DNA from 3 places in the Streptomyces sp. NPDC045968 genome. Region 3 is predicted to be linked to each of the others. Evidence: riboswitches for the same ligand, from Rfam matches in the RefSeq annotation. Region 3 holds a riboswitch; each other region holds the start of a gene.
The links. A riboswitch is a leader RNA that binds a small molecule or an ion and turns the genes downstream of it on or off. The one in region 3 is predicted to bind cyclic di-AMP.

Region 1: another riboswitch for cyclic di-AMP. It lies ahead of AC07FA_RS19960 (M23 family metallopeptidase); the one in region 3 lies ahead of AC07FA_RS08110 (M23 family metallopeptidase).
Region 2: another riboswitch for cyclic di-AMP. It lies ahead of AC07FA_RS16690 (transglycosylase SLT domain-containing protein); the one in region 3 lies ahead of AC07FA_RS08110 (M23 family metallopeptidase).

Annotation. Positions count from the first base shown of each region.
Region 1 is NZ_JBWKLF010000006.1:362,952-372,861, reverse strand. Features, by position in the region: gene AC07FA_RS19975 (DNA gyrase/topoisomerase IV subunit A) at 1-1,909, opposite strand, end outside; gene AC07FA_RS19970 (M16 family metallopeptidase) at 2,159-3,538, shown strand; gene AC07FA_RS19965 (M16 family metallopeptidase) at 3,565-4,947, shown strand; cyclic di-AMP (ydaO/yuaA leader) riboswitch at 5,166-5,333, shown strand; gene AC07FA_RS19960 (M23 family metallopeptidase) at 5,347-6,150, shown strand; gene AC07FA_RS19955 (GntR family transcriptional regulator) at 6,361-7,065, shown strand; gene AC07FA_RS19950 (HPr family phosphocarrier protein) at 7,226-7,507, opposite strand; gene AC07FA_RS19945 (bifunctional acetate--CoA ligase family protein/GNAT family N-acetyltransferase) at 7,670-9,910, shown strand, end outside.
Region 2 is NZ_JBWKLF010000005.1:205,972-215,881, reverse strand. Features, by position in the region: gene AC07FA_RS16720 (cryptochrome/photolyase family protein) at 1-733, shown strand, start outside; gene AC07FA_RS16715 (ATP-binding protein) at 888-2,144, shown strand; gene AC07FA_RS16710 (DUF5988 family protein) at 2,236-2,442, shown strand; gene AC07FA_RS16705 (TetR/AcrR family transcriptional regulator) at 2,465-3,064, opposite strand; gene AC07FA_RS16700 (APC family permease) at 3,202-4,707, shown strand; gene AC07FA_RS16695 (carbon-nitrogen hydrolase family protein) at 4,714-5,592, shown strand; cyclic di-AMP (ydaO/yuaA leader) riboswitch at 5,928-6,083, shown strand; gene AC07FA_RS16690 (transglycosylase SLT domain-containing protein) at 6,086-6,895, shown strand; gene AC07FA_RS16685 (GNAT family N-acetyltransferase) at 7,003-7,503, shown strand; gene AC07FA_RS16680 (PepSY domain-containing protein) at 7,597-8,445, opposite strand; gene AC07FA_RS16675 (DUF6296 family protein) at 8,629-8,877, shown strand; gene AC07FA_RS16670 (DeoR/GlpR family DNA-binding transcription regulator) at 9,066-9,827, shown strand; gene pfkB (1-phosphofructokinase) at 9,824-9,910, shown strand, end outside.
Region 3 is NZ_JBWKLF010000002.1:550,295-560,204, reverse strand. Features, by position in the region: gene dxs (1-deoxy-D-xylulose-5-phosphate synthase) at 1-1,396, shown strand, start outside; gene AC07FA_RS08130 (aspartate aminotransferase family protein) at 1,393-2,790, shown strand; gene AC07FA_RS08125 (helix-turn-helix domain-containing protein) at 2,856-3,464, shown strand; gene AC07FA_RS08120 (DUF6126 family protein) at 3,491-3,664, shown strand; gene AC07FA_RS08115 (tyrosine-protein phosphatase) at 3,678-4,490, opposite strand; cyclic di-AMP (ydaO/yuaA leader) riboswitch at 5,041-5,199, shown strand; gene AC07FA_RS08110 (M23 family metallopeptidase) at 5,204-6,172, shown strand; gene AC07FA_RS08105 (SGNH/GDSL hydrolase family protein) at 6,359-7,213, shown strand; gene AC07FA_RS08100 (STM4011 family radical SAM protein) at 7,199-8,080, opposite strand; gene AC07FA_RS08095 (STM4012 family radical SAM protein) at 8,089-9,462, opposite strand; gene AC07FA_RS08090 (STM4013/SEN3800 family hydrolase) at 9,459-9,910, opposite strand, start outside.

The DNA.
Region 1 (9,910 bases), on a different contig from region 3:
GCACCACCCGCTTCACCACCCCCTGCAGGGTGCCGATCGCCAGGCCGGGCGAGGCCTCGTCCAGCGTGGTGAGACAGACCAGCTCCTCGTCCGTCTCCAGCGAGAGGAACTCCGCGACCGGCGCCCCTCCCGACAGGTTGGGGGCCGCGTGCGTGTCCGGGAGCCTCGGCAGATCGATCACCGAGAGCCGCAGCAGCCGGCCGGTCGAGGTGACCGCGCCCACGTCGCCGCGTGCCGTCGCGGCGACGGACGACACGATCACGTCGTGCTTGGCGCGCTTGGCGTCCTCGCCGATGACGATCGGGTCGGCGTTCGCCGTACGGGCGAGCAGCCCGGTCGAGGAGAGGAGCACCCGGCACGGGTCGTCCGCCACCTCCAGCGGTACGGAGGCGACCTGCGAACCCGCCGACTCCAGGAGCACCGTACGACGGTCGGTGCCGAACTTCTTGGCCACCGCGGCCAGTTCGCCGGAGACGAGCTTGCGCAGCTCGGCGTCCGAATCGAGGATCGCGGTCAGCTGGTCGATCTCCGCGTTGAGCCGGTCGCGCTCGCTCTCCAGCTCGATCCGGTCGAACCGGGTGAGCCTGCGCAGCGGAGTGTCCAGGATGTACTGCGTCTGGATCTCGCTCAGCGAGAAGCGCTCCATGAGCCGCTCCTTCGCCTGCGCCGAGTTGTCGCTGTCCCGGATGAGACGGATGACCTCGTCGATGTCGACCAGGGCGACGAGCAGGCCCTCGACCAGATGCAGCCGGTCGCGGCGCTTGCTCCGGCGGAACTCGCTGCGCCTGCGCACCACCTCGAAGCGGTGGTCGAGGTAGACCTCCAGGAGCTCCTTGAGCCCCAGGGTGAGCGGCTGGCCGTCGACCAGCGCCACGTTGTTGATGCCGAAGGACTCCTCCATCGGCGTGAGCTTGTAGAGCTGCTCCAGCACCGCCTCCGGTACGAAGCCGTTCTTGACCTCGATGACCAGACGCAGGCCGTGCGACCGGTCGGTGAGGTCCTTGACGTCCGCGATGCCCTGGAGCTTCTTCGCCGAGACCAGGTCCTTGATCTTGGCGATCACCTTCTCCGGGCCGACGGTGAAGGGAAGTTCGGTGACGACGAGGCCCTTGCGGCGGGCGGTGACGTCCTCCACGGCGACCGTGGCGCGGATCTTGAACGTGCCACGGCCTGCCGCGTACGCGTCCTTGATCCCGCCGAGGCCGACGATCCGGCCCCCGGTCGGCAGGTCCGGACCCGGGACGAACCGCATCAGGGTCTCCAGGTCCGCGCCCGGGTGCCTGATGAGGTGGCGGGCGGCGGCGATGACCTCGCCCAGATTGTGCGGCGGCATGTTGGTCGCCATGCCGACCGCGATCCCGGTCGTGCCGTTGACCAGGAGGTTCGGGTACGCGGCGGGGAGGACGACCGGCTCCCGCTCCTGGCCGTCGTAGTTCGACTGGTAGTCGACGGTGTCCTCGTCGATCGACTCCGTCATCAACGAGGTGGCGTCGGCCATACGGCACTCGGTGTACCGCATGGCGGCGGGCGGGTCGTCGTTACCGAGCGAGCCGAAGTTGCCGTGTCCGTCGACGAGCGGGAGGCGCATCGAGAACGGCTGCGCCATGCGCACCAGCGCGTCGTAGATCGACGCGTCGCCGTGCGGGTGCAGCTTGCCCATGACTTCGCCGACGACGCGGGCGCACTTCACATAGCCGCGGTCGGGGCGGAGCCCCATCTCGTTCATCTGGGACACGATGCGGCGGTGCACCGGCTTCATGCCGTCGCGGGCGTCGGGCAGGGCCCTGGAGTAGATCACCGAGTAGGCGTACTCGAGGAAGGAGCCCTGCATTTCGTCGACGACGTCGATATCGAGGATTCTCTCCTCGAAGTCGTCCGGCGGCGGGGTCTTCGTGCTGCGGCGGGCCATCGCTGCTGCGACTCCTTCACGGATTCTGTTCGGGCAACCTCAGGTTCTGACGCGGACCATTGTGGACCGCCGCACTGACAACGCCGACCTCGACCCGTCCGAAGCGGTCCTGCGGGCCCCGCGTGAGGCACCGTTTACGGCAGCATCTACGACAACATCAACGGATCGGGAACTTCGCCAGGTGTCGGTGCGCTTGCTTAGAGTGGCAGGTCTGGCAGGAAAACCTGTATCGCGATCGAAGGGACGTACATGCCCATGGGTCACACGGCCACAGCTCAGGCCGGCTCCGGCGGCAGAACAGCGACCGAGCACCGCCTGGCCAACGGCCTGCGTGTGGTGCTCTCGGAGGACCATCTGACCCCGGTCGCCGCGGTCTGCCTCTGGTACGACGTCGGTTCGCGCCACGAGGTCAAGGGGCGCACCGGCCTGGCTCACCTCTTCGAGCACCTGATGTTCCAGGGCTCGGGCCAGGTCAAGGGGAACGGGCACTTCGAGCTCGTGCAGGGAGCCGGTGGTTCGCTGAACGGCACGACCAGTTTCGAGAGGACCAACTACTTCGAGGTCATGCCCACGCACCAGCTGGAGCTGGCGCTCTGGCTGGAGGCCGACCGCATGGGCTCGCTCCTCGCCGCGCTCGACGAGGAGTCCATGGAGAACCAGCGCGACGTCGTGAAGAACGAGCGTCGCCAGCGGTACGACAACGTTCCGTACGGCACGGCCTTCGAGAAGCTGACGGCCCTCGCCTACCCGGAGGGCCACCCGTACCACCACACCCCGATCGGCTCGATGGCCGACCTGGACGCCGCGACCCTGGAGGACGCGCGTACGTTCTTCCGTACGTACTACGCGCCCAACAACGCGGTGCTCTCGGTGGTCGGCGACATCGACCCCGAGGAGACGCTCGCCTGGGTCGAGAAGTACTTCGGTTCCATCCCGGCCCACGACGGCAAGCAGCCGCCGCGTGACGGCACGCTGCCCGGCATCATCGGTGAGCAGCTGCGCGAAGTGGTCCACGCGGAGGTCCCGGCGCGTGCGCTGATGGCCGCCTACCGGCTGCCCCACGACGGCACCCGGGAGTGCGACGCGGCGGATCTGGCGCTGACCGTGCTCGGCGGCGGCGAGTCCTCCCGGCTGCACAACCGGCTGGTCCGCCGCGACCGTACGGCGGTGGCCGCCGGGTTCGGGCTGCTGAGGCTGTCCGGAGCACCCTCGCTCGGCTGGCTGGACGTCAAGACGTCCGGCGGTGTCGAGGTGCCGCAGATCGAGGCCGCGGTCGACGAGGAACTGGCCAGGTTCGCCGCCGAGGGCCCCACGCCCGAGGAAATGGAGCGGGCCCAGGCGCAGTTGGAGCGCGAGTGGCTGGACCGTCTCGGTACGGTCGAGGGCCGCGCCGACGAACTGTGCCGGTACGCCGTGCTGTTCGGCGACCCGCAGCTGGCCCTGACGGCCGTGCAGCGGGTGCTCGACGTCACCGCGGAGGAGGTCCAGGCGGCCGCCAAGGCCTGCCTGCGCCCCGACAACCGCGCGGTCCTGGTCTACGAGCCGGTCGAAGCGCCGGCCGACGCCGACGCCGATGCCGACGACACCGCCGAAGCCGGCACCGACACGCACGAGGGGGCCGAGCAGTGAGCGACGCCGCTGTGACTGGAGTAGCGATGCAGTACCACCCGCAGCCGACCGCGGGCGTGGCCAGGCCCTGGGCCTTCCCCGCCCCCGAGCGGGGCGCCCTGCCCAACGGCCTCACCGTGCTGCGCTGTCACCGCCCCGGCCAGCAGGTGGTCGCGGTGGAGATCTTCCTGGACGCGCCGCTGGACGCTGAGCCCGAGGGCCTCGACGGCGTGGCCACGATCATGGCGCGCGCCCTGTCCGAGGGCACGGACAAGCACTCCGCCGAGGAGTTCGCTGCCGAGCTCGAGCGGTGCGGCGCGACTCTCGACGCGCACGCCGACCACCCCGGCGTCCGGGTCTCCCTGGAGGTCCCGGTCTCCCGGCTGGCCAAGGCGCTCGGGCTGGTCGCCGAAGCGCTGCGGGCACCCGCCTTCTCCGAGAGCGAGATCGAGCGTCTGGTGGGCAACCGCCTCGACGAGATCCCGCACGAGCAGGCCAACCCCGCCCGCCGGGCGGCCAAGCAGCTCTCCAAGGAGCTCTTCCCCGCCACCGCGCGGATGTCGCGTCCGCGCCAGGGCACCGAGGAGACGGTGAAGCGGATCGACGCCGCTGCCGTGCGCGCCTTCTACGACGCGCACATCCGTCCGTCCACCGCCACCGCGGTCGTCGTCGGCGACCTCACCGGGGTCGACGTGGACGCGCTGCTCGCCGACACGGTCGGTGACTGGTCGGGCAACACCGCCGAGCCCCGCCCCGTCCCGCCGATCACGGCGGACGACCGGGGCCGCGTGGTGATCGTGGACCGCCCGGGCGCGGTCCAGACGCAGCTGCTGATCGGCCGCATCGGCGCCGACCGGCACGACAGCGTCTGGCCGGCCCAGGTCCTCGGCACGTACTGCCTGGGCGGCACCCTCACCTCGCGGCTGGACCGGGTCCTGCGCGAGGAGAAGGGCTACACCTACGGCGTCCGCGCCTTCGGGCAGGTGCTGCGCTCGACGGCACCCGGTTCCTCGTCCGGGCGCACCGGAGCGGCGATGCTCGCCATCAGCGGCTCGGTGGACACGGAGTCCACGGGACCGGCGCTGGACGACCTCTGGAAGGTCCTGCGGACGCTGGCTGCCGAGGGGCTGACCGACGCCGAGCGCGAGACGGCCGTGCAGAACCTCGTGGGTGTCGCCCCGCTGAAGTTCGAGACGGCGGCGTCCGTGGCGGGCACCCTCGCCGACCAGGTCGAGCAGCACCTCCCGGACGACTACCAGGCTCAGCTGTACGCGCGCCTGGCCGAGACGGGGACGGTCGAGGCGACGGCCGCCGTGGTCAACGCGTTCCCGGTGGACCGGCTGGTCACGGTGCTCGTCGGCGACGCCTCCCAGATCGCGGACCCCGTCCGCGCCCTGGGAATCGGCGAGGTGTCGGTCGTCAGCGGCTGACGGCCGGCCGGCTCACTGCCGTACTCGCAAAAGTGAACAAAGGGGACCTCGATGGGCAACTGCCCGTCGGGGTCCCTTCCTTTTGTCCGCTTTGGTGGGGAGGTTTCCTGTCTGCCCTGTGGGATGTACTACAAAACCGCCTGTCCGTTTGGTGATTGAAAGTGGCCCCGTTTAGCGTCGGCTCGGCTGTCCGTCATGTATGCCGCATCCGTGGCGCCGGGCAGCCATCGCCGAGTCCCCGTCAGGCGCGAGCCTGGGGAGCCGGGGACCCACGAAGTCCCTGGGGTGAATCGGACGTCTGCGCCTCCTCGGCGGTGCAGGGGCCCGTAGGAGACCTTCCTGCTCCGAACCCGTCAGCTAACCCGGTAGGCGAGAAGGAAGGAAAGGATCAGCCCCTCCATGGCGTTCACCCGTGCCACCGGGAAGCACCGTGCCCCGAGCCGTCTGACGCGCAAGAGCGCCCAGGTCGCCGGCATCGCGGCTCTGGCCACCACAGGCGTCATCGGCGGGATGGCCTCGCCGGCCCTCGCCGCGGACGAGGCCCGCGTCATCAGCGACACCGGCCTGATCCAGGCCGTCGCCATCGACGGCACCCTCGCCGACCAGATAGCCGCCCAGGCGAAGGCCCAGGAGCAGCAGGCCGAGGCCGCAGCCAAGGCGAAGGCCAGGGCTGCTGCCGCCGCCAAGGCGGAAGCGAAGGCGAAGGCCGAGGCCAAGCGCAAGGCGCAGGCGCGTGCCGAGGAGGCCCGCGAGGCCGAGGCGCGTGCCGCCCGCGCGGCCGAGCGCAAGCGGCTGACCTCGTTCCACCTTCCGGTGGCCGGTTCCTACGTGACCACCGGTTACAAGTCCAGCGGCTCCCTCTGGTCCTCCGGCAGCCACTCCGGTGTCGACTTCCACGCCGCGTCCGGCTCCTCCGTCGTCGCCGTCGGCGCCGGTACGGTCGTCGAGGCGGGCTGGGGCGGGGCCTACGGCAACAACATCGTGCTCCGGATGACGGACGGCACGTACACCCAGTACGGACACCTCTCCTCGATCGGCGTCTCCGTCGGCCAGAGCGTCACCTCCGGGCAGCAGATAGGTATCTCCGGCTCGACCGGCAACTCCACCGGACCGCACCTCCACTTCGAGGCCCGGACCACCCCCGAGTACGGCTCCGACATGGACCCCGTCGCGTACCTGCGCGCGCACGGGCTGAACGTCTGACCCACGCGCCGCACCAGCGCTTCCCGAAGGCCCCGGCTCCCCGCCGGGGCCTTCGGCATATCGCCCGGAGTCCGTCCGCCGAAGCCTTCCGTGGCCAGAAGATATCCCTTGATTCCGCTCTGCCATCGGAAATTCGCGCTCATTGCAATAGAGTCGCAGAACAGGCGTCGATCGGCCGCGTTTCGCGGGGATTAAGGCGGAGGTTCGGACATGCGCATTCCCGCGCATTCGGTATGCACGGCAATCCGTGACGACATCGTCTCCGGTGTCTTCGATCGCGGCAGCCGCCTCACCGAGGAGTTGCTCGCGCGTCGTTACGGGGTCTCGCGCGTCCCGGTGCGCGAGGCCCTGCGCACGCTGGAGTCCGAGGGGTTCGTCGTCACGCGCAGGCATGCGGGCGCGTGCGTGGCCGAGCCCACCGAGCAGGAGGCCGCCGATCTCCTGGAGGTCCGGATGCTGCTGGAACCGCTCGGCGCCGCGCGGGCCGCGCAGCGGCGTACGGAGGCCCACCTCAAGGTGCTGCGTGGCCTGGTCAGGCTGGGTCAGGAGCGGGTGCGGCGGGGTGAGGGCGAGGATCTGCGCTCCCTGGGCGGCTGGTTCCACGAGACGCTCGCCCAGGCGTCGGGCAGCCCCGGCCTCATCGCGCTCCTCACCCAGCTCCGGCACAAGATCGCCTGGATGTACGCGGTCGAGCAGCCGGTACGCCCCGCGGAGTCCTGGGCCGAGCACGGGGCGATCGTGGACGCCGTCGCGCGCGGTGACGCGGACCGGGCCAGGGCGCTGGCCGTCCAGCACGCCGAGCGTGCGATCGCCGCTCACCGGCTGCGCCGCCCGGACCGCCCGGGGCGCGGCCCGGTCCCGGCCCGGGTGAGCACTTCGCAACATGCCGTAAACACCGCGGGCGTCCGTCATTAACAATTGCGCCGTATACAAAGAAGGTAATTTCGCAGGACTTTCTTTGTGCTGCCCGAATTCGAGCCCGTCGGCGCCTTTCCGGAAACGAAGAAGTCGCGGCACCCGTTCAGGGATGCCGCGACTCCGTCGCAGAATTGATTCCGGTCGGATCCAGCCGGAATCAGACCGTCTCCGGAAGCTCCTCGAGCCCCTCGGCGACCAGCTTGGCCAGGCGGTCCAGGGCGGCTTCGGCGTTGTCCGCCTCGGACGCGAGCACGATCTCCTCGCCACCGGTGGCGCCCAGGCCGAGCACCGCGAGCATCGACGCGGCGTTCACCGGGTTGCCGTCGGCCTTGGCGATCGTCACGGGGACGCCGGAGGCCGTGGCGGCACGGACGAAGATGGAAGCGGGGCGGGCGTGCAGGCCCTCGGCCCAACCGACGTTGACGCGGCGCTCAGCCATGGTTCTGCCCTTCACGAATCAATGGTTGTCTAGACCAGTCTCTCATGCAGTGCGCACTGCTGTGCCCGGTCCCGGGCCCGGCCGCTGCGGCCGGTCGAGCACCCTCAGACTGCCCCGGCCCCGATCCCTCCGCGACCGGTGTGTCAGCCGTAGGCTTTGCCCATGCAGCCCACGCCGGAGCAGAGTCCGCATCACGCGTACCCCGACCACTGGGAAGCGGACGTGGTGCTCCGCGACGGTGGCACCGCGCGCATCAGGCCGATCACGACCGACGACGCCGAGCGGCTGGTCAGCTTCTACGAGCAGGTCTCCGACGAGTCGAAGTACTACCGCTTCTTCGCCCCGTACCCGCGGCTCTCCGCCAAGGACGTGCACCGCTTCACCCATCACGACTACGTCGACCGGGTCGGTCTCGCCGTCACGACCGGCGGCGAGTTCATCGCCACCGTGCGCTACGACCGCATCGACGAACGGGGCCGGCCCGCCACCGCCCCCGCCGACGAGGCCGAGGTCGCCTTCCTCGTCCAGGACGCCCACCAGGGCCGCGGGGTGGCCTCCGCGCTCCTCGAACACATCGCCGCGGTCGCCCGCGAGCGGGGCATCCGCCGCTTCGCCGCCGAGGTGCTGCCCGCCAACAACAAGATGATCAAGGTGTTCCGCGACGCCGGCTACACCCAGCAGCGCAGCTTCGAGGACGGCGCCGTCCACCTCACCCTCGACCTCGAACCCACCGCCGAGTCCCTCGCCGTCCAGCGCGGCCGCGAACAGCGCGCCGAGTCGCGGTCGGTGCAGCGCCTCCTCGCCCCCGGTTCCGTCGCCGTCGTCGGCACCGGCCGCACCCCCGGCGGGGTCGGCCGTACCGTGCTGCGCAACCTCCTCGGTTCCGGCTACACCGGGCGTACGTACGCCGTGAACCGGGCCTTCGACACCGGCCTGACCGAGATCGACGGCGTCCCCGCGCACCGGTCCGTCGGCGAGATCGACGAGCGGGTCGACCTCGCGGTCCTCGCCGTGCCCGCCGACCGGGTGCCCGAGGCGGTCGCCGACTGCGGTGAGCACGGCGTACGGGGACTGGTCGTCCTCTCCGCCGGATACGCCGAACAGGGCGCCGAAGGGCGCGAGCGGCAGCGCGAACTCGTGCGCCAGGCCCGCTCGTACGGCATGCGGATCATCGGCCCGAACGCCTTCGGCGTCATCAACACCTCCGAAGCCGTCCGGCTGAACGCCTCTCTCGCCCCCGAGTCGCCCGCCCACGGCCGCATCGGGCTCTTCACCCAGTCGGGCGCGATCGGGATCGCGCTGCTCTCCGGGCTCCACCGGCGCGGCGCCGGCCTGTCCACGTTCATCTCGGCGGGCAACCGGGCCGATGTCTCCGGCAACGACTTCCTCCAGTACTGGTACGAGGACCAGGAGACCGATGTCGCCCTCCTCTACCTCGAATCGCTGGGCAATCCGCGCAAGTTCACCCGCCTCGCACGGCGGACCGGGGCCGTGAAGCCCGTCGTGGTGGTGAAGGGCGCGCGGCACAGTGGTTCCAACCCGCCCGGCCACGCCGTGCCGGTCAGCCGGATTCCCGACGCGACGGTCTCCGCGCTGATGCGCCAGGCGGGCGTGATCCGCGTGGACACGGTGACCGAGATGGTCGACGCGGGCCTGCTCCTCGCCGGACAGCCGCTCCCGGCCGGGCCCCGGGTCGCGATCCTCGGGAACTCGGAGTCGCTGGGCCTGCTCACGTACGACGCCTGTCTCGCGGAGGGACTGCGCCCGCGTCCGCCCCGCGACCTGACCACCGCGGCGAGTCCGCAGGACTTCCGGGACGCGCTGGCCGAGGCGCTCGGCGACCAGACCTGCGACGCCGTGATCGTGACCGCGATCCCCTGGGTGGGGGAGAACGGCGAGGCGGAGACGGGGGACGGCGAGGTCCTGGCCGCCGCCCTGCGCGAAGCGGCGGCCACCGGTCCCGCCAAGCCCGTCGCGGTGGTCCACGTGGAGATCGGCGGCCTGGCGGAGGCCCTGGCCGCGGCCGCCGGCACGGTCGCCACCGCCCGCGCCGGGGCCCGGACGCAGGCTCCCGCGCGGGACACCGCCCTCGCGCCGCCCTCCGGCGGGTCCGCGCGGGACACCACCCTCTCGCCGCCCCCCGGTGAGTCCGCACCGGAAGCCGCCACGAGCGCACCGGCCCGCGTCGGGCGCATCCCCGCCTACCCGGCCGCCGAACGGGCCGTCCGCGCGCTCGCCGAAGCGGTGAGGTACGCGCAGTGGCGCCGCCAGGCGGCCGTCCCCGGCAAGGTGCCCGACTTCGACGACACCATCGACGAGGCAGGGGCGGCCCGCCTGATCGGCGGACTGCTCGGCCCCGACCCCGACCCGCGGGGCCGGCCGCTCACGCACGACGAGGCCCGC
Region 2 (9,910 bases), on a different contig from region 3:
GATCGCGGAGTACGAGGACCGCCATGACGACCTGGCGGGCGACGCCACCTCGCGGCTCTCCCCCGACCTGCACTTCGGGACCCTCTCCCCCGTCGAGCTGATCCGCCGGGCCCGCGCGGCGGGCGGGCCGGGCGCCGACGCCTTCGTGCGGCAGTTGTGCTGGCGCGACTTCCACCATCAGGTCCTGGCCGCGCGTCCGGCGGCCGCGCACGCCGACTACCGGACGCGTCGGGACCGGTGGCGCACCGAGCGGTCGGCGGCCGACGAGATCGCGGCGTGGAAGGAGGGCCGGACCGGCTGTCCGGTCGTGGACGCCGCGATGCGCCAACTGCGCCACGAGGGATGGATGCACAACCGCGGACGCCTGCTCACCGCGAGTTACCTGGCCAAGACCCTCTACGTCGACTGGCGCATCGGCGCCCGGCACTTCCTGGACCTGCTCGTGGACGGCGATGTCGCCAACAACCAGCTCAACTGGCAGTGGGTGGCGGGTACGGGTACGGACAGCCGCCCCAATCGCGTGCTCAACCCCGTGCTTCAGGGCAAGCGGTACGACCCCGATGGGGCGTACGTACGCCGCTGGGTGCCCGAGCTGAGCGGCATCGAGGGCAGCGCGGTGCACGAGCCGTGGAAACTGCGCGGGCCCGACCGTGCCCGGTACGACTACCCGGAGCCCCTCGTGGACCTGGCGGAGGGGCTCACCCGGTTCAAGGAGGCCCGTGGTCTGTCGTGAGGCACCGCGCAGCGGGCCCCCGTACCCGTAATCCACCGCTCGTACCGCTTCCCTTTCGTACGACTGGGGCCGTGATGTTGTCCTCGGCGGCGCACGACGGCCCGCCGCCGGGGCTCTAGCGTCTCCGGAACCACCCCGAGGCGAGGAGCGGCACGTGAACTGGCTCATCCATGACTATCGCGAGGACGATCTGGCGGCGGTCGTCCATCTCATCGATACGACCGCGGACCTCGGCCAGGAGTCCGTCTTCTCGCTCGCCGAGTGCATCAGCGCACTGACGTCCCGCCAGCCGGCGGTCGTCGCCGTGCACCGCGGCCGGCCCATCGGCGCGGCACTGGCCCATGTGTCGGGTGGCCGGGCGTGGGTGATGCGGATCGCCATCGAACCCGCCTGGCGCGGCCGGGGTCTGGCCAGTGCGCTGCTGGTGGAGCTCGAACGCCGGCTGATCGAGGCGCGGGTGCGGCGCATCGCCTATGTGCTGGCGGAGGAGGAACAGCTCGGCGAGGGGCTGCGGAAGGCCGGATACACGCGGCGGCCCGCCGTCGCCTACTTCGAGAAGGCCGAACCGGCGACGGGCACCCCGGCCGACCTCCTGGAGGAGCTGGGCGGCCGGGTGCTGTCCGGCGATCTGTGGGACAAGGTGGCCGGCATGGAGGCGGAGAAGAGCCTCATCGAGCGCCGTGTCGTGATGCCGCTGGCCGAGCCCGAGCGTGCGGCCCGGCACGGCGTCGTCCCGCCGCGCGCCATCACCCTGTTCGGCCCGCCGGGGACCGGAAAGACCACGTTCGCGCGGGCCATCGCCTCCCGCCTCGGCTGGCCTTTCGTCGAGCTGCTGCCGTCCCGGCTGGCCGACGAGGGCAATCTCGCCGCCGCGCTGCGCACGGCCTTCGCCCGGATCGCGGAGCTGGAACGGGTGCTGGTCTTCATCGACGAGGTCGAGGAGATAGCTCCCGTACGCGGGGAGCGCCCGGAGCCCGGCATGCACGGCGTCACCAATGAACTGCTCAAACTCATCCCCGGCTTCCGCGAGCGGGACGAGCGGCTGCTGGTCTGCGCCACGAACTCCATCCGCTCGCTGGACCCGGCCTTCCTCCGTCCGGGACGCTTCGACTACCTGGTCCCGATCGGCACCCCGGACGAGGCGGCCCGGGCGGCGATCTGGTCGCGCCATTCGGCCCGGCGGGACGACGTCGACGTGGACGCGCTGGTCGCGGCGAGCGAGCTGTTCACCCCGGCCGACATCGAGCACGCGGCCCGGACCGCCGCCCAGGCCGCCTTCGAACGCGACGTCCCCGAGGCCGGCGCGGACACCGACGACTATCTCGCCGCCCTCGGTCAGTGCCGGCCGACCGTCACCCCGGCCGTCATCGCCGAGTTCGCCGCCGACATCACGACGCACGCGCGGACCTGAGCCGTCAGGGCCTGCCCCTCGCCTCCCCTGTGATGCCGTGCCGTCGGCGCGTCACGGAGGGGCGGGGCAGCTCTCCGGGCAGACTTTCCCCATGGCCAACGTAACGAAAGCAGTCCTCGAAGGCGGCCCCGACGATCTTCCCGAGCGGATCGTTTCCGTCGCCGGCCCCGGGCTCGACGTCAAGATCCCGTTCCGCGGTGGGTACGAGCACTTCAAGGCGACGAGCCGTCAGGCGGCGACGCCGGAGGGCCAGTTGCCCGTCTACGAATGGTGGGAGCGCACGGAAGTACCCGGCTAGCACCGTGGGGGGCGGATGCCCCTCAGCGCTCCAGAACGCACCCCGTGGCCGCCCGCGCATAGGAGTGCAGCGCGGTGATGACCTCGGGCCGCGAGCGGCGGCCGGCGAGCACGTCCATCTGGTAGCCGTCCTCCATCGCCACGAAGTTCGAGGCGGTCATGCGCGCGGTGTCCGTCAGCGCGAAGTGGCCCTGGGACTCACCGAGCACCAGGATCCCCTGGTAGACCCCGATCTGGCGTTCCGTGAGGACGCTGTCGAGGGCTGCCGCCTTCGGGTCGCGCAGCGTGCGGGGCCAGTACTCGAAGAGAAGCCGTGGCAGCCGGTCCTGCGGGCCGGCTGCCACGCCTGACGCGATACAGGTGCGCAGCCGCTCCCGCGCGTCCGTGTGCTGCTCGGCCGCAGTGTCGCGGTCCCGGCAGAACCGCTCGATGGCCTGCTGGAAGGTCTCGTACATCAGGGCGTCGAGGTCGTCGTAGTAGTAGAGGACCGCCGCGGGCGTGACGCCCGCCTCCTCGGCCACGTCCCGCAGCCGCAGCCCTTCGAGGCCCCGGTTCAGCAGCGCCCGTCCGGCCGCCTCGCCCAGCTGGGCCCGCCGCGCTTCCTGGTCCTTGTGCCGTGCCATCGTGCCCACTCCCGCTCATTCACTGAAGACGATCAAAAAGATACCGTTCCAGCTCTTGACCGCGCCAGACGCATTTCGTTAAATCAGCGTTTAACGAATCGAGGTGGCCCAGGGCCGCCTCTTGCTGGAAGGCAGCCATGACCACAGACGCCATCGGGGCCGAGCCCGAGCCCTCACCCGCGCCACCCCTCACCGCGAAGGGCCTGCGGGGCGATTCCGTGGGTCTGGTCGCCACGGTCGCCCTCGGACTCGCCTCCGTGGCGCCCGCGTACAGCATCGCCGTCACGCTGGGTCTGGTGACCCTGGTGGTCGGCGACCTCGCCCCGGCCGCCCTGCTCCTCGGCTTCATACCGATCCTGCTCACCGCGTTCGCCTTCCGGGAGCTGAACCGGGAGATGCCGGACTGCGGAACCACCTTCGTATGGAACACGCGGGTGTTCGGCCCGGCCTTCGGCTGGCTCGCCGGCGGCTGGACGGTCCTGGTCGCCACCGTCATCGCGATGACCGCGCTCGCCCAGGTCGGCGCCACCGCCCTCCTCGGCTTCCTGGGCCTCGACGCGGCCTCGGGGAGCACCCCGGTCGTCACAGCCGTCGCCGTTCTGCTGCTCGCCGTGGCGGTCGCGGTCGCCTACCGGGGCGTCCAGCTCGCCGCGTACGTCCAGTACGCGATGCTGGGACTCCAGCTCGTCGCGCTCCTCGCGTTCGGCGTCACCGCGTTCGCCCGCGAAGGCGCGGCCACCCCGTCCCTGAGCTGGCTCAACCCCTTCGGCTTCGACAGTTTCGCCTCGTTCTCGGAGGCGGTCCTGCTGTGCCTCTTCATCTACTGGGGCTGGGACGCGCTGATCACCTTCAACGAGGAAACGGTCGACAGCGCGCGCACGCCCGGCAGGGCCGCCGTGACGTCCACTCTGATCCTCGTCGTCACCTATCTGTTCACCGCCTTCGCCGCGGTCTCCTTCGCCGGCACCGGAAGCTCGGGGCTCGGACTGGGGAACGAGGAGACCGCCGCCGACGTCCTGACCGGCCTGGCGCCCGCGGTGCTCGGTGACACCCTGGCCAAGGTCGTACAACTCGCCATCGGCGTCTCGGCCGTGGGCGCCCTGCTGACGTGCACCGTCTCCACCCCGCGCGCCACCCTGTCGATGAGCGCGCACGGCGCCCTGCCCGCCGCCTTCGGCCGCATACACCCCCGGTTCCGGACACCGGCGTTCGGCACGGTGTTCTTCGGCGCCGCGGCGGCCGTGACGCTGTCCCTCCTCACGCTGGTCTCGGCCGACTTCCTCGGCGACGCCGTCCTCTCGGTGGGGCTGCTGATCGCCTTCTACTACGGCGTCACAGGATTCGCCTGCGCCTGGTACTTCCGCGGACATCTGCGGCGCTCTCCGCGTGACCTGCTGGTCAAGGGAGTCATGCCCGTCGCCGGCGGCCTGATGATGCTGGCGGCGTTCGTGCGCAGCTCGTACGACATGTTCGACCCCGCCTACGGCTACACGTCGCTGGGCGGAGTCGGCGGTGTCTTCCTGCTCGGCGTCGGCTCCCTCGTCCTCGGGGCCGCCGTGATGCTCCTCATCCGCTCCCGGCACGCCCCCTTCTTCCGCGACGGCCGTACGTCCGTCGCCACCCTGTCCCTCACGGAGGACTGACCACTCATGCGCACCCTCGCCATCGCCGCCGTACAGACCACTCCCGTGCCGCACGACCTGCGCGCCACCTGGGACCGCTTCGCCGACCGCGTCCGCGCGGTGCGCGACACGTTTCCCCATGTGCAGCTCGTCGTCGTGCCCGAGCTGATGCTCGCCGCGGAGGCACCGCTGCTCCAGGCACGCGCGGACTGGATGCGGGAGGCCGCCGTACCGGTCCCGGGCCCGCTCACCGACCTCGTCTGCGCCCTGGCCCGTGAGACCGGCCTGTGGCTGGTGCCGGGCAGTCTCTACGAGCGCGCCGACGACGGGCACACGTACAACACCGCGCTCGCGGTCTCCCCGGCGGGCGAGATCGTGGCCCGGTACCGCAAGATCTTTCCGTGGCAGCCCTACGAACAGGCAAGCCCGGGAAACGAGTTCGTCGTCTTCGACCTGCCCGGCATCGGCCGCGCGGGGCTCGCCATCTGCTACGACGGCTCGTTCCCGGAGACCGCCAGGCAGCTGGCCTGGCTCGGCGCCGAGGTCATCCTCCAGCCCACCCTCACCACGACACGGGACCGGGAGATGGAACTGGTCTGCGCGCGTGCCAACGCCTGGACCAACCAGCTCTACGTCGTCAGTCTCAACGCGGCCGACCCGGCCGGCGTCGGCGCCAGCGCGATCGTCGATCCCGAGGGAATCGTGCGCCAGCAGGCCGGGGCGGGCGAGGAGGTCCTGGTCGACGTCCTGGATCTCGACACCGTGACCCGTGTCCGAACATACGGTTCCGCCGGCCTCAACCGGCCGTGGGACCAGCTCGCGCGTTACGGCCACCGGATCCCTCTGCCGATGTACGGAGGGACGTTCCGGCCCACCCCGCACGACCAGGCTCGTACGCAAGGCTAAAAATGATGCCAATACGGACTTTTCACAGCAATAACCTTCTATAGCCCAATGCATTCTTTTCGCCCGAACCGCGACCACTCCCCCTTCACGCAAATCACCCTTTTCGGACTCAGTGGCCAGCGTCACGTCCGGGATTGGCAGGTTCCTGACGTGTGCCCCGCATCCCTTCTGCGGGAAGAGAGTTGACTCCGCGGTTCGGGTGAATTCACCGGCGATCCAGTTCATCGATCTTGCAAATGAATTGTGATCAGGAATTCAGGGCTTGTCCCCTTCGGCTTTTCTCGCCTACGGTCACCCTCAATCCGGATGGAACGCCGAATCCTGCCGCCGTCCGGGAACCCAGACCACTCACGCCCGGCAGGAGCGGGGGACCCAGGTAAGTCGCCGATCCGTTATGCGGAACGGCTCGGGGTTAAGTCGCATGCACCTGCGGCCAGGCATCTCCAGCCTGAACCCGACAGCTCACCTCGTAGGCGACGGAGAGGAATTCGCCATGCCCACGATGGGTAAGCACCGCCGTACCAAGTCCAGCCCCCTGACCCGCGGTCTCGTCGCCGTGACCGCAGGCGGAGCCGTCCTCGCCCTTCCGGTGATCGGCGCCACCACCGCGTCCGCGGCACCGGCCCAATCGGTCGCCGCCGAAAAGTCAGTGGCCGCCCCCGCCAAGGCAATCACCGCGCAGAAGACCGGGATCACCAGCTATTCCGTCGTCAAGGGCGATACTCTGCACAAGATCGCCGAGACGCATTCCGTGAATGGCGGCTGGAAGAAGCTGTACAAGGACAACAAGAAGGCCATCGGCAAGAATCCTGGGCTCATTCGCCCGGGCCTCAAGCTGACGCTTGGCGCCAAGTCCGAAGCCAAGGCTTCCGGTTCCTCCTACGAGCGTGCGTCCGCCGGCAGCGAGCGCGCCGACCGCTCCGAGCGGTCGACCACGCCGGTCGTGAAGACCGCCGCCCCCGCCGCGCAGCCCGCGACCTACACGAACGACCTCGACGGCTGGATCAAGGAATCGCTGGCCGTCATGGCCGAGCACGGCATCCCCGGCACCTACGAGGGCATCCACCGCAACATCATGCGCGAGTCCTCGGGCAACCCGCAGGTCGTCAACAACTGGGACTCGAACGCCGCCGCGGGCATCCCGTCCAAGGGCCTCCTCCAGGTCATCGACCCGACGTTCCAGGCCTACCACGTGCCCGGTACGTCGATGGACAGCTTCGACCCGGTCGCCAACATCACCGCCGCGTGCAACTACGCCGCCGACAAGTACGGCTCCATCGACAACGTCTTCGGCGCCTACTGATCCCCTGGCGAACGGTCACGGTTCACGACTGCCGGGTGGCGAGGGTCCGACAGGCCCTCGCCACCCGGCAGTTCCGCGTACGCGCCGACCGTGGAAGACTCACGTCCATGCCCGAAATCCAGCTCCTGCGCCACGACCACGCCGCCGCCCTGCTCGCGTTCGAGCAGGAGAACCGGGCCTACTTCGCCGCCTCGGTTCCGGACCGCGGCGACGAGTACTTCGCACACTTCGACGCACGCCACAGCAGCCTCCTGGCCGAACAGGCCGAGGGGCTCTGCTATTTCCATGTGCTGGTGGGCGACGGGGGCGAGGTGCTGGGCCGGGTGAACCTGGTGGACGTGGCGGACGGTTCCGCCGAGCTCGGATACCGGATCGCCGAGAAGGCCGCCGGCCAAGGCCTGGCCACGACCGCCGTCCGCCGGATATGCGTCCTGGCCGCCACGCAGTACGGCCTCACCACACTGCGGGCCGCGACCACGCCGGACAACGCCGGCTCACAGGCGGTACTGGCCCGCACGGGATTCGTACGCACGGGAGAGACCGTGCTCGAGGGGCAGCCGGGGCTCGCCTACGAACGGCCGCTGGGCGCGGACGTGCTGCTCCCCTGACACCCGTCACGGGGCCAGGGTTCCTCCGGCGTGAGGGTGGTGACGAGCCGGGGCCGGCCCGCCACCACCACGCAGGGACTGCGCCGCCCGGCGTCAGTCGCGGTCGGTCTCCTCGCGGACGATCGTGCCGCTGGCCGCGTCGACCTCGAATTCGGTCTTGTTCCAGTCCTTGGCCACCACGTCGACCGCCCACACCAGGGTGTCGTCGTCGTTGGTGTCCAGGCCGATGGAGGTGACCGTTCCCTTCTTCTTGGCCGTCGCCACCTTGGCCGCCTGCTCGGGCGTCTGCTTGGCCCTGGCGATCCAGTCGGCCATCTCGGTCTTGTCGGCCGCGTCCTGATCGGTGTCCGGCGACGACTCGATCACCTTGCCGGAGATCGCGTCGATACGGATGGTGTGCGCGGCTCCATCCGTCTCGACGACCTCGGCGACCCACCGGGGACCGGTGCCGCTGCCGCTCGGGCTGGGGCTGCCGCTCGGCGAGGCACTGCCGCCGGGGCTGGGGCTGCCGCTGGGACTGGCCGTGCCACCGGGGCTCGCGCTACCGGTCGGCGAGGCGCTCTCGCTCGCGTCGGTACGCCGGTCGGTGTCGTCGTCCAGGCCCTCGAGGTCGAGCTCGACCAGCTTGCTGCCCGGTACGGCCCCGACCGCGACCTTGGCCGCCTTGTCGTAGGTGACCTTGGTGGTTGCGAGGAGCTCCTTGCGCTCGGTCTGGTCCTCGGTCAGCTTCGGGCTGCCGGAAGGACTCGCGGACGGGGAGGTCGTCTGCTTCGGGATGACCTTGGCGGCCTCCGATGTAGCCGCCCCTGTCTGGTCACCACTGTCCTGCCCGCATCCCGCGACCAGCGCGGAGGCGACGACGGCGGCGCACAGGGCACCGGTGATACGGAGGCGGCGGGCGCGCGGGGAGACAGTGGTTTTTCGTCGGAATTCAAGGCTCATACACGCATGACTAGCCCCCTCACCGGCAGGTCATGTTGTCCTGCGGGCCGGGTCACCCGATCGAACGCGCGTCTCCGCCCGTTGGCGGTCATCCGCTCCGGGCGCGCCGTGGTCGCGGGTGCGAAACAATGGGGGGCACAGCCACGGACACGGCTTCCGCCGACGTCCGGTCGGGAGGCCCTCATGGATTACGCGGAGAGTTACGAGCTGATATTCCAGACCCACGGCGCGGCGGACGACGTGGTCGTGGTCCGGATGACCGACCGGTCCGGGGCGGGTGGATACCCGGTGTACGAGGACGACACCGGCATCGTGCGCGCGGAGATCAGCGACCGCGGTGAGGTACGCATGGTGGCGAGCGGCGGCCACCAGGCGCCCGGGATCCCCCTGCTCGCGCGGGCCCTGAGCGAGGGACCGCCCCGCGCCCGCTGAGCGGCCGAGCACGCGCACCGCGGCGCGCCACGCGCCGCGGTGCCGCTGTGTGCTGTCTCTTCCACAGCTACTGACGGTCAAAGTCCGTTCATGCCCGTTCTTCGTCTGAATCTGTTTACATTCCGGCACCCCAGCCGTAATCTGAGCGCGAAACCACAGACTCGGGCATGGAACGGATACGAAACCACATGTACGCACCGGAGCGGCAGCAGGAGATCCTCCGCCTCGCCCAGGAGAGCGGACGCGTCGACGTGCTCTCCCTCGCAGAGGAGTTCCAGGTGACCGCCGAGACCGTGCGGCGCGACCTGAAGGCGCTGGACCGGGCCGGGCTGCTGCGCCGGGTGCACGGCGGCGCGATTCCGGCCGGGCGGCTCGGCTTCGAGCCCGACCTCGCCGAGCGCGACGCGGTGGCCGCGGACGAGAAGGACCGCATCGCGGCCGCCGCCCTGGGCGAGCTCCCCGTGGACGGCAACGTGATCATCGACGCGGGCACCACGACGGCCCGGCTGGCCGCCGCCCTCCCACTCGACTCCTCCCTGACCGTGGTGACCCACGCACTGCCCGTGGCGGCCCGCCTCGCCGACCATCCCGGAATCGCGCTGCACCTGGTGGGCGGCCGGGTCCGGCACCGCACCCGTGCGGCCGTCGACGCCTGGGCGCTCAGTGCGTACGCCGAGATCAACGCCGACGTCGTCCTGCTCGCCACCAACGGGTTCTCGGCCGACGGCGGCCTGACCACCCCCGACCTGGCCGAGGCCGCCGTGAAGCGCGCCATGATCTCGGCCGCCCGCCGGGTCGTGCTGCTCGCCGACTCGGGCAAGTTCGGCCAGGAGCACTTCGCCCGCTTCGGCGACCTCTCCCACGTCGACCTGCTCATCACCGACACGGGGCTCAGCCCCGAGAACGCCCTCGCCATCGAGAGCCGGGGCACGGAAGTGGTACGCGCATGATCCTCACCGTCACCCCCAACCCGAGCCTCGACCGCACCTACGAGCTCCGGGACCTCACCCGAGGTGCGGTCCTGCGCGCCACC
Region 3 (9,910 bases):
CGACAACGAGCGCTCGTACGCCCCGACCATCGGTGGCGTCGCCGACCATCTCGCCACCCTCCGTACGACCGACGGCTACGAGCGCTTCCTGTCGTGGGGCAAGGACGTGCTCCAGCAGACCCCCGTCATCGGGCAGCCGCTCTACGGATCGCTGCACGGCGCCAAGAAGGGGTTCAAGGACACCTTCGCCCCGCAGGGCATGTTCGAGGACCTGGGCCTCAAGTACGTCGGGCCGGTCGACGGTCACGACACCGCCGCCGTCGAGGCCGCGCTGAGCCGTGCCAAGCGCTACCACGGGCCGGTGCTCGTGCACTGCATCACCGAGAAGGGGCGTGGCTACCCGCCCGCGCTCTGTGACGACGCCGACCGGTTCCACACCGTCGGCGTGATGGACCCCCTCACCTGCGAACCCCTCGTGCTCCCCGCCGGCCCTTCCTGGACCTCCGTCTTCGGCGACGAGATCGCCGCGATCGGGGCAGAGCGGCCCGACGTCGTCGCCATCACCGCGGCCATGCTGCACCCCGTGGGACTCACCAGGTTCGCCGAGGCGTTCCCCGGCCGGATCTGGGACGTGGGCATCGCCGAGCAGCACGCGGCCGTCTCGGCGGCGGGTCTGGCCACCGGCGGTCTCCACCCCGTCGTCGCGGTCTACGCGACCTTCCTCAACCGGGCCTTCGACCAGTTGCTGATGGATGTCGCCCTGCACCGGTGCGGGGTGACCTTCGTCCTCGACCGGGCCGGAGTCACCGGGTCCGACGGGCCCTCCCACAACGGCATGTGGGACATGTCGGTGCTCCAGGTCGTCCCCGGACTGCGGATCGCCGCCCCGCGCGACGCGGACCAGCTCCGCGCGCAACTGCGCGAGGCCGTCGACGTGGACGACGCCCCGACCGTGCTCCGCTTCCCCAAGGAGTCGGTGGGGGAGCCGGTTCCGGGCGTCGGACGGATCGGCGCCATGGACCTCCTGCACCGCGCCGACGATCCCGACGTGCTTCTGGTGTCGGTCGGCGCGCTGGCACAGGTCTGCCTCCAGGCCGCCGACCTGCTCGCCGGCGCCGGTATCCGCTGCACGGTCGTCGACCCGCGCTGGGTGAAGCCGGTCGACGAGCAGCTGGCCCCGCTCGCCGCCGGCCACCGGCTGGTCGCCGTCGTCGAGGACAACAGCCGTAGCGGAGGCGTCGGTTGGGCGGTGGGACAGGCGATGCGCGACGCCGGAGTCGACGTACCGCTGCGGACGTTCGGCATTCCCGAGGAGTTCCTCGCCCACGCCAAACGGAGCGAGGTGCTCGCCGACATCGGACTCACGCCGGTGGAGATCGCCGGCCGGATCGGCGCCGCCCTCGCGGCCGGGCGCGCGAAGGCGCAGCAGCCGCTGCTGAAGGAGGGCGGGGCATGAAGGACGACAGGCCCAAGGGCTTCGATCTGACGCGGCTCCTCGCCGAACGCGGGGGAGAGCGTTACGAGCTGCACACCAGACACCTCAACCACCAGCTGCCGCGCATGCTCCGCACGATCGGCTTCGACAAGGTCTACGAACGGGCCGAGGGCGCCTACTTCTGGGACGCGGAAGGCAACGACTACCTCGACATGCTCGCCGGATTCGGGGTGATGGGACTCGGCCGGCACCACCCTGTCGTACGCAAGGCGCTGCACGACGTCCTCGACGCCTCGCTGGCCGACCTCACCCGGTTCGACTGCCAGCCGCTCCCCGGACTGCTGGCCGAGAGGCTGCTCACCCACAGTCCGCATCTGGACCGGGTGTTCTTTGGCAACAGCGGTACGGAGGCCGTCGAGACGGCACTGAAGTTCGCCCGGTACGCCACCGGGAAGCCCAGGATTCTGTACTGCGCGCACGCCTTCCACGGGCTGACGACCGGCTCCCTCTCGGTCAACGGGGAGGCCGGCTTCCGCGACGGGTTCGCCCCCCTCCTGCCGGACACCGCGATCGAGCTCGGTGACCTGGACGCCCTGCGGCGCGAGCTGAAGCGCGGCGACGTCGCGGCGCTCGTCGTCGAGCCAATCCAGGGCAAGGGAGTGCACGCCGCGCCGCCCGGCTTCCTGCGCGCCGCTCAGGAGCTGCTGCACCGGCACAAGGCGCTGCTCATCGTGGACGAGGTGCAGACGGGCCTCGGCAGGACCGGCGACTTCTACGCGTACCAGCACGAGGACGGTGTCGAGCCCGACCTGGTCTGTGTCGCCAAGGCGCTCTCCGGCGGCTATGTGCCGGTCGGGGCGACGCTCGGCAAGGACTGGATCTTCAAACGTGTCTACTCGTCCATGGACCGGGTCCTCGTCCACTCGGCGAGCTTCGGTTCCAACGCGCAGGCCATGGCGGCGGGTCTCGCCGTACTCGCGGTGATGGAGGACGAGGAGACGGTGGCGAACGCCCGCCGTACGGGCGATCTGCTGCGTGAGCGGCTGGCCGCGCTCGTCGACCGCTACGAGCTGCTGCACGAGGTGCGCGGCCGCGGCCTGATGATCGGCATCGAATTCGGCCGGCCGTCCTCACTGAAGCTCCGCAGCCGCTGGACCATGCTCCAGGCGGCCCGCAAAGGCCTCTTCGCGCAGATGGTCGTGGTGCCGCTGCTGCAGAAGCACCGGATCCTCACGCAGGTGTCCGGGGATCATCTGGAGGTGATCAAGCTGATTCCCCCGCTGGTCATCGGTGAGCCGGAGGTGGACCGGTTCGTGAGCGCCTTCACCGCGGTGATGGACGACGCGCACGGCGGGGGCGGGCTGATGTGGGACTTCGGCAGAACCCTGGTGAAACAGGCGGTCGGCAACCGCTGATCCGCAGGATGTGCCTCTGAGGCAAAAAGTTTGCCTCAGAGGAAGGATCCTGGCCCAATGGAGTCATGAATCCTCCTGACGAAGGGGCGGCCGACGAACTGCCCGGGGTCGCTCCGCGCCTGCGTGACCTGCGCCATGGCCGAGGCCTCACCCTGGAGACCGCCGCCCAGCGGGCGGGACTCTCACCCGCCCATCTCTCGCGGCTGGAAACCGGCCGCCGACAGCCCTCGCTGCCCATGCTGCTGGGTCTGGCCCGCGTCTACGGTACGACGGTTTCCGAGCTTCTGGGGGAGGCGCCGGCCCAACGTGACGCGATCGTCCGGGGCGGCCCGTTCACGGGCGCCGAGGCCGACGGCTGGATGTACCGGCAGGCCGGCGCTTCCGGCCGGGCCATGCAGGCGCTCCGCGTCCGGGTGCCGTACGGCGCACAGGGCGACCTGGTGCGCGTCCACCCCGGCGAGGAGTGGCTGTACGTGCTGGAGGGGCGGCTGAGGGTCGTCCTCGGTGAGACCGTGCACGACCTCGGACCCGGGGACAGCGCGCACTTCGACTCGCTCACCCCGCACCGGATCGCCGCCGCCGACGGCGGCGGCGCGGAGCTCCTCTTCGTCCACACACTGCTGCAGAGCCCGGCGGCCGAACTCTGTCTGGGCAGCGGACTCCACCGCCGCTGACCCCTGACACCGAAGGAAGGACTGTCATGTCCGATTCAGAGCACTACGATCCACTCAGCCCGCGGTCCCGGAAGAACTACGAAACACAGGAGCGGAAGTTCCCGCGTGGTGTCGTGATCAGGCTGGTCGCCTACCTGGTCGCTGGACACGTCTTCGCGGCCTTCCTCTACCTGCTGTTCGAGGTGGCGGGCAAGGGCTGAGGCCGACGGGTGGTCACGCCGCCTCGGTGAGGCGTTCCCGCAGCCGGTCACGGGTCTCGGGGGAGAGCTTCAGCCCCTCGGTGAGGTAGCGCTCGGTGCCGCCCCAGGTCTCCTCGATCGTGCTGAAGGCGGCCGCCAGATAGTCGGCGCGCGCGCCGAAGAGCGGGTTGAGGAGCTCCATGACCTCGTCGGACATACCGACCGCGGAGGTGTCGCTGCGCTGCACCTTGTACCGGCGGTGGGCGTCGTTGGACATCAGGTAGTCCGCCTCGATCGCCTCGCGCTCCACGCCGACGGCGAGCAGCGACACGGCTATGGACAGCCCCGCGCGGTCCTTGCCCGCGGCGCAGTGCATCAGGGCGGGGACGCTGTCCTCGGCCAGGGCGTGCAGCACCCGGCTGTGCTCTCCGGTGCGCTCCTTGATGATCGCGCGGTACGAGGCGATCATGCGGTCCGCCCCCTTGCCGTCCGCGAGGATCGAGCGCAGCTGCTGGATGTTGCCATCGCGGACCAGCCGCCAGAACTCGGCACCGTCGGCCGGGTCGGAGAGCGGGATGCTGACGTTGCGCACGCCCGTCAGCTCCACGTCGTGGCCGTCGAGCTTGCGGTCGGCCGCGTTGCGGAAGTCGAAGATCGTGTGCAGCCCGAGCCCGTCGAGGAACGCCACGTCCTGCTCGGTGGCGTGCGCCAGGTGACCACTGCGGTAGAGCCGCCCGAACCGCACCCGGCGGCCGTCCGTGGTCGGCAGGCCCCCGACGTCACGGAAGTTGCGCACACCGGTGAGCTCCGTGTGCGTCGGGGGGACCTGCGGCAGCTGCTGCGTCACGGTGACTCCTGGAGTGTCTGGCGTCGGCGCTGCTCGCCGACGAGGGCACGGTCGTGACGATACGACATTGATTCCTCAGGCAATCATCTTGCCCCGGAGGCCGCCGTTCCGTGCGGCGCCGTAGCCCATCGGGCTTACGCGGTCGATGATGTGCGGAACTGTTCGAATCTGGGGGCGATGTGGACGTCGGGCATCAGGAGAGCCGAGCGGGCTCCGGGGTGATCTCGACGCGAGGGTGCTGAGGCTCCGTCGAATTCCGTGATCGAGGCATGTCCGTATTGGCGTATTTAGAGGAACATGCCCTGCTTATGGGGGAGATGGCGGTCGACGGGTGAGCGGGATCATATCCGTGACGGTGTGTGGCGGCCCGGCCGACGGGTATTCCGCGCACCGTACGGAATGCCAAGATCCGTAATCCACGGAGTGTGACGGGAAATCCGCGCCGGAATTGAATCGTGCATTCCGGTGCGTCGGGCATGGCTTGTTCCGGCCGTCCCTGCTCGCTTACGGTCACCGTCAATCCGGACGGACCGCCTAATCCTGCCGCCGCCCGGAATCCGCACCCACTCACGCGTGGCAGGAGCGGGGGACCCAGGTAAGCCGCCGGTCCGGAGGAATCCGGAACGGCTCGGGGTGAAGTCGCGCCAGCGCGACCGGGCATCTCCAGCCCGAACCCGACAGCTCACCTCGTAGGCGCCGGAGAGGAATGCCCCATGCCCGCAAAGGGTAAGCACCGTCGTACGAAGTCCAGCCCGATCACCCGTGGCATCTTCGCCGCCGGGACCGGCGGCGCCGTCCTCGCCCTTCCGCTGATCGGCGCCACCGGTGCGCACGCCGCGGAGCAGGCCGCGCCCGTCACCAAGCCCGCCGCCGCCTCGGTCGCCGCGGCGCACACCGCCCCCGCCGCGGTGTCCAAGGCCGCCCCGAAGACCTACTCCGTCGTCTCCGGCGACTATCTGTCGAAGATCGCCGCCGAGCAGAAGATCAAGGGTGGCTGGCAGAAGCTGTACGAGGACAACCGCGAGGCCGTCGGCGAGAACCCGAGCCTGATCTTCCCCGGCACCGAACTCACCCTCGGCGCCAAGGCGTCCGGCTCCGCCGAGGCCGCCCCGTCGAAGGCCGCCGCCCCGAAGGCTGCCGCTCCCAAGGCCGCCGCCCCGAAGGCCGCCCCGTCGAAGGCCGCGGCTCCGAAGGCGGAGACGTCCTCCAACTCGGCCTCCTCCGCCGCCGAGTCGGCCACCTCCACGGACACCGGCGCCTCGGAGAGCAACAGCTCCGGCTGGACGACCCCCGTGGAGAACGCCACCGTCACCACGCCGTACCGCGCCTCCGGCTCCATGTGGTCCAGTGGCTACCACACCGGCGCGGACTTCCAGGCCGCGTCCGGCACCAGCGTCCGGGCCATCGGTCCCGGCACCGTGGTCTCGGCCGGCTGGAGCGGTTCGTACGGCAACGAGGTCGTCATCAAGCACGAGGACGGCATGTACTCCCAGTACGCCCACCAGACCTCGCTGAACGTGTCGGTCGGCGACACCGTCACCGGCGGCCAGCAGATCGGCCTCTCCGGTTCCACCGGCAACTCCAGTGGTCCGCACCTCCACTTCGAGGTCCGCACCGGCCCGAGCTACGGCTCGGACGTCGACCCGATCTCGTACCTGCGTCAGCACGGCGTCTCCATCTGAGACGAGCAGCGGTGAAGAAGGGCGGTGCGCGGCGGCGCGCCGCCCTTCTTCGCGTTCTCACCGGTGCGACCGGGGCCACCACTTATTCCGGCTTTACCAAAAACTGACCGGGTGGTCTATCTCACCACCCGTCAACCCCTTATTACGGTCGCGTAGGTCACATTCGCAGGTGCAGGATGAGCGCTTGTGGCAGACGATTCGAAACTCAATCAGCGCGGTCTCCAGAACGTCATCGGCGTCAACAGCGTCATAGGGTCGTACGCGGCGATTGGCGACAGCTTCACCGAGGGCGTCGGAGATCCCGGCCCCGGCGGGACCTTCGTCGGCTGGGCGGACCGTTTCGCGGTGCTGCTGGCGGATCAGCTTCCGGTCCCCGACGACGGGACGGGCTCGCTCGCATCACGGCACGGCGGTTTCCGTTACGCCAACCTCGCCGTACGCGGACGGCTCCTCGACCAGATCGTCGAGGAACAGGTGCCGCGGGCCAAGAAGCTGGCACCCGACCTCGTGACCTTCTGCGCGGGCGGCAACGACATCATCCGGCCGGGGAGCGACCCCGACGACGTGGCCGAGCGCGTCGAGCGCGCCGTCGCCGACCTGACCGGCGCGGTCGGCACCGTCATGGTCACCACCGGTTTCGACCCCCGCCACATGCCGGTGCTGCGGCACCTCCGGGGCAAGATCGCCACGTACACCGCCCATGTGCGCTCCATCGCCGACCGCTACGACTGCCCGGTCCTCGACCTGTGGTCGCTTCGGTCCGTGCAGGACCGCCGGGCCTGGGACGACGACCGGCTGCACCTCTCGCCCGAGGGACACACCAGGGTCGCGCTCCGTGCCGCCCAGGTGCTCGGCATCGACGTGCCGGCCGACCCCGACCAGGCATGGCCGCCGCAGGCCCTGCGCCGCCCGCTCGACGTCCGGCGCGACGACATCCACTGGGCCCGTGAGCATCTGGTCCCGTGGATCGGACGGCGGCTGCGCGGCGAATCCTCCGGGGACCACGTCGAGGCCAAGCGCCCGGATCTACTGCCGCTCTAGAACCCGCTCCGGCCCGGTGAGAGCGCGCCGGGCCGGTATCCGCTCCAGCACGCCGCCCGCGAAGACGTCGTACAACGGCAGCGTCTCCAGGTGCACATAGCCGATATGGCAGTCGCAGACGGCGAGGGGACAGCCGCGCGGGCCCAGGGCCCGGCGGTAGCTCCCGTCGTAGAGGTTGCCGAGCTCCGCACGGACGAAATGGCACCGGCGCACCGTGCCCTCGCCGTCCACGGAGATGACCGACTCACCGGTCCGGCAGGGCAGCCCGGCCGAGGTGTGGGGGTGCCGGCTGTACGGGAACAGGGGGTCCAGAGCCGTCCAGTGGTCCGCCTCCTCGTCCGTATAGGTGTGCCCCTCGGCGGCGTTGACCCAGAGATAGACCTCGTCGGGCAGCGCGGCCCGCAGCCGCCGCGCCTCGTCGAGGTGATCGTCGAGTCCGACGATGCCGACGCTGTGCCGGACACCCAGTTCAGCGAGGTCGCGGCAGGTGCCGAGGAACCGGTCGTACGGAGTCTGGCCCGGGTGGTACGTGCACCACAGGGCCACCTTGCCGAGGTCGGCGTCCGCCAGCCAGCCGGTGCGGCAGCTGAGGTTGGTCTGGATGGCGACCCGGCCGATGTGCGGCAGCCGCGAGAGCTCGACCAGTGCGCGGCGGTACCAGGACCGGACCAGTCCCTCCCCCCACGGTGTGAACAGCACCGACAGGCGGTCGCCCGTCTGTGCCGCCGCCCACGCGGTGAAGCGCTCCAGGGCGGCGCGGTCGGCGCGCAGTTGCTCGGGAGTGTCGCGCCGCTTGGCGAACGGGCAGTACGGACAGGCGTAGTCGCAGGAGGCCAGCGGCCCCCGGTAGAGGATCGTCAGGTCCATGGCGGGGCTCACTTCGTCTCGTACGCGGCCATCGCGGCCCGTACGGCGGGGGAGAACAGCTCCGGACCCAGGGCGTCCGAGTGGGCCAGACCCTCCGGGGAGAGGCGCAGCCTGCCGCGGCCCGCCGCCCCGTCCAGCCAGCCGCGCGCCGCGAAGCGGTCCAGCTCCACGGGGAAGTCCTCGTACGGGTCCGTGCCGAACCGTGCGCGGTACTCCACGCGCTCCATGCCCTCCGCCTGGAGGAGGGACTGCAGCAGATGGCGCCGGCGCGCCTCGTCACCGTCGGCATACCGCCCCACCTCGGCCCGGGAGAAGTCCTCCGTCGTCGTGAAGCCGTCGATGATGCCCCGGATCTCCCGCATCTCCACCGCGTAGCCGAAGGAGTAGTGTAGGGACGAGGTGTACGAACGGGCGCCGCAGCCGAGACCGATCATCCCGTCGGTCTGGCAGGCGTGGTCGTCGGGGCCCTCGTGCGGGGCGTCGGCGCGGCGGAACATCCGCATCGACACCTGCTCGTAGCCCTCGGTGAGGAGATGGTCGCGCCCCGCCCGGTAGAGACGCAGCCGCTGTGCGTCCCAGACGGCGTCCGCCGCGGCCTCGGTCCCGGGCGGTGTTCCCGCGCCGAGACGGTCCAGGCCCGTCAGCGGGCGTACGTACAGCGGATAGAGATACAGCTCCTCGGGGCGCCAGGCCAGCGCGGAGTCCAGTGAAGCGCGCCAGGTGTCCTCGGTCTGGCCGTCGATGCCGTAGATGAGATCGATGTTGAGGACCGGGATGCGCGCCTCGCGGATGCGGCCGAGGGCCGCCTCCACATCGGCCCGGCGCTGCGGGCGGACCGCGGCGCGGGCCTCGGCGTCCACGAAGCTCTGTACCCCGATGCTCACGCGGGTGGCCCCCCGGTCGGCGAGGACCGCCAGCCGGTCCGCCGTCGCCGTGGAGGGCGAGGTCTCCACCGACAGCGGGACGGACCGCAGGTCGGCGCCCATCCGCTTCTCGGCGATGTCGCAGAGCCGCTCCAGCTCGCCCGCGGTCAGATAGGTGGGAGTACCCCCACCGAACGCCGCGGCGGCGAAACGCACCGGCCCCTCGTCGCCCAGCGCGTCGCGGACGGCGGTGGCCTGGCGGTCCAGCGCGTCGAGGTAGCGCGTCGTCAGCTCCTCCGGCGCGCCGATCCTGGTGAACAGATTGCAGAAACCGCAGCGCACCTCGCAGAACGGTATGTGGATGTACAGGGAGAGCGCGTCCTTGCGCTCCGCCGCCCACAGCTCGCTCAGCAGGGGCCGCCCGGCGGGGTGTTCGTCCAGCGGGCGGTACGCCGTCTTGTGCGGATAGGCGTAGACGTAATTCTGGTACGGCCTGACGGCGGGAGTGGTGACGGTCATCGGGCGGCCCCCGGATCGAGGAGGAAATGGGCGTAGGGCACGGTCCAGACGGCTTCGTGACCGAGGCGGTGACCGGTGTATCCGTCGTCGCCGTAGGCCGTGCCGTGGTCCGAGCAGACGATGGCGAAACACCGGCGGCGGCTGCTCGCCGCGGCGAAGAGCCGGCCGATGTGACGGTCGACGTACTCCAGGGCGGCGGCGTGGGTGTCCCGGGAGTCACCCGCGTCGGGCGTGGCGCCGTCCCGGTGGAACCAGTTGGGCTGGTGGAGGGCGGCCACGTTGACGAAGAGGAACAGCCGCTGTTCTTCGGGGAGTTCCGCGACCACCTGCTCGGCCCGGGCCACCTGCTCCTCGAACGAGGTGGGGGAGGCGACGCCGAAGGCGGGCTCCCAGTGGCTCTCCTGGAACAGGTCCGGAAGAACCGAGCCCAGGGGCCCCCGCTTGTTGA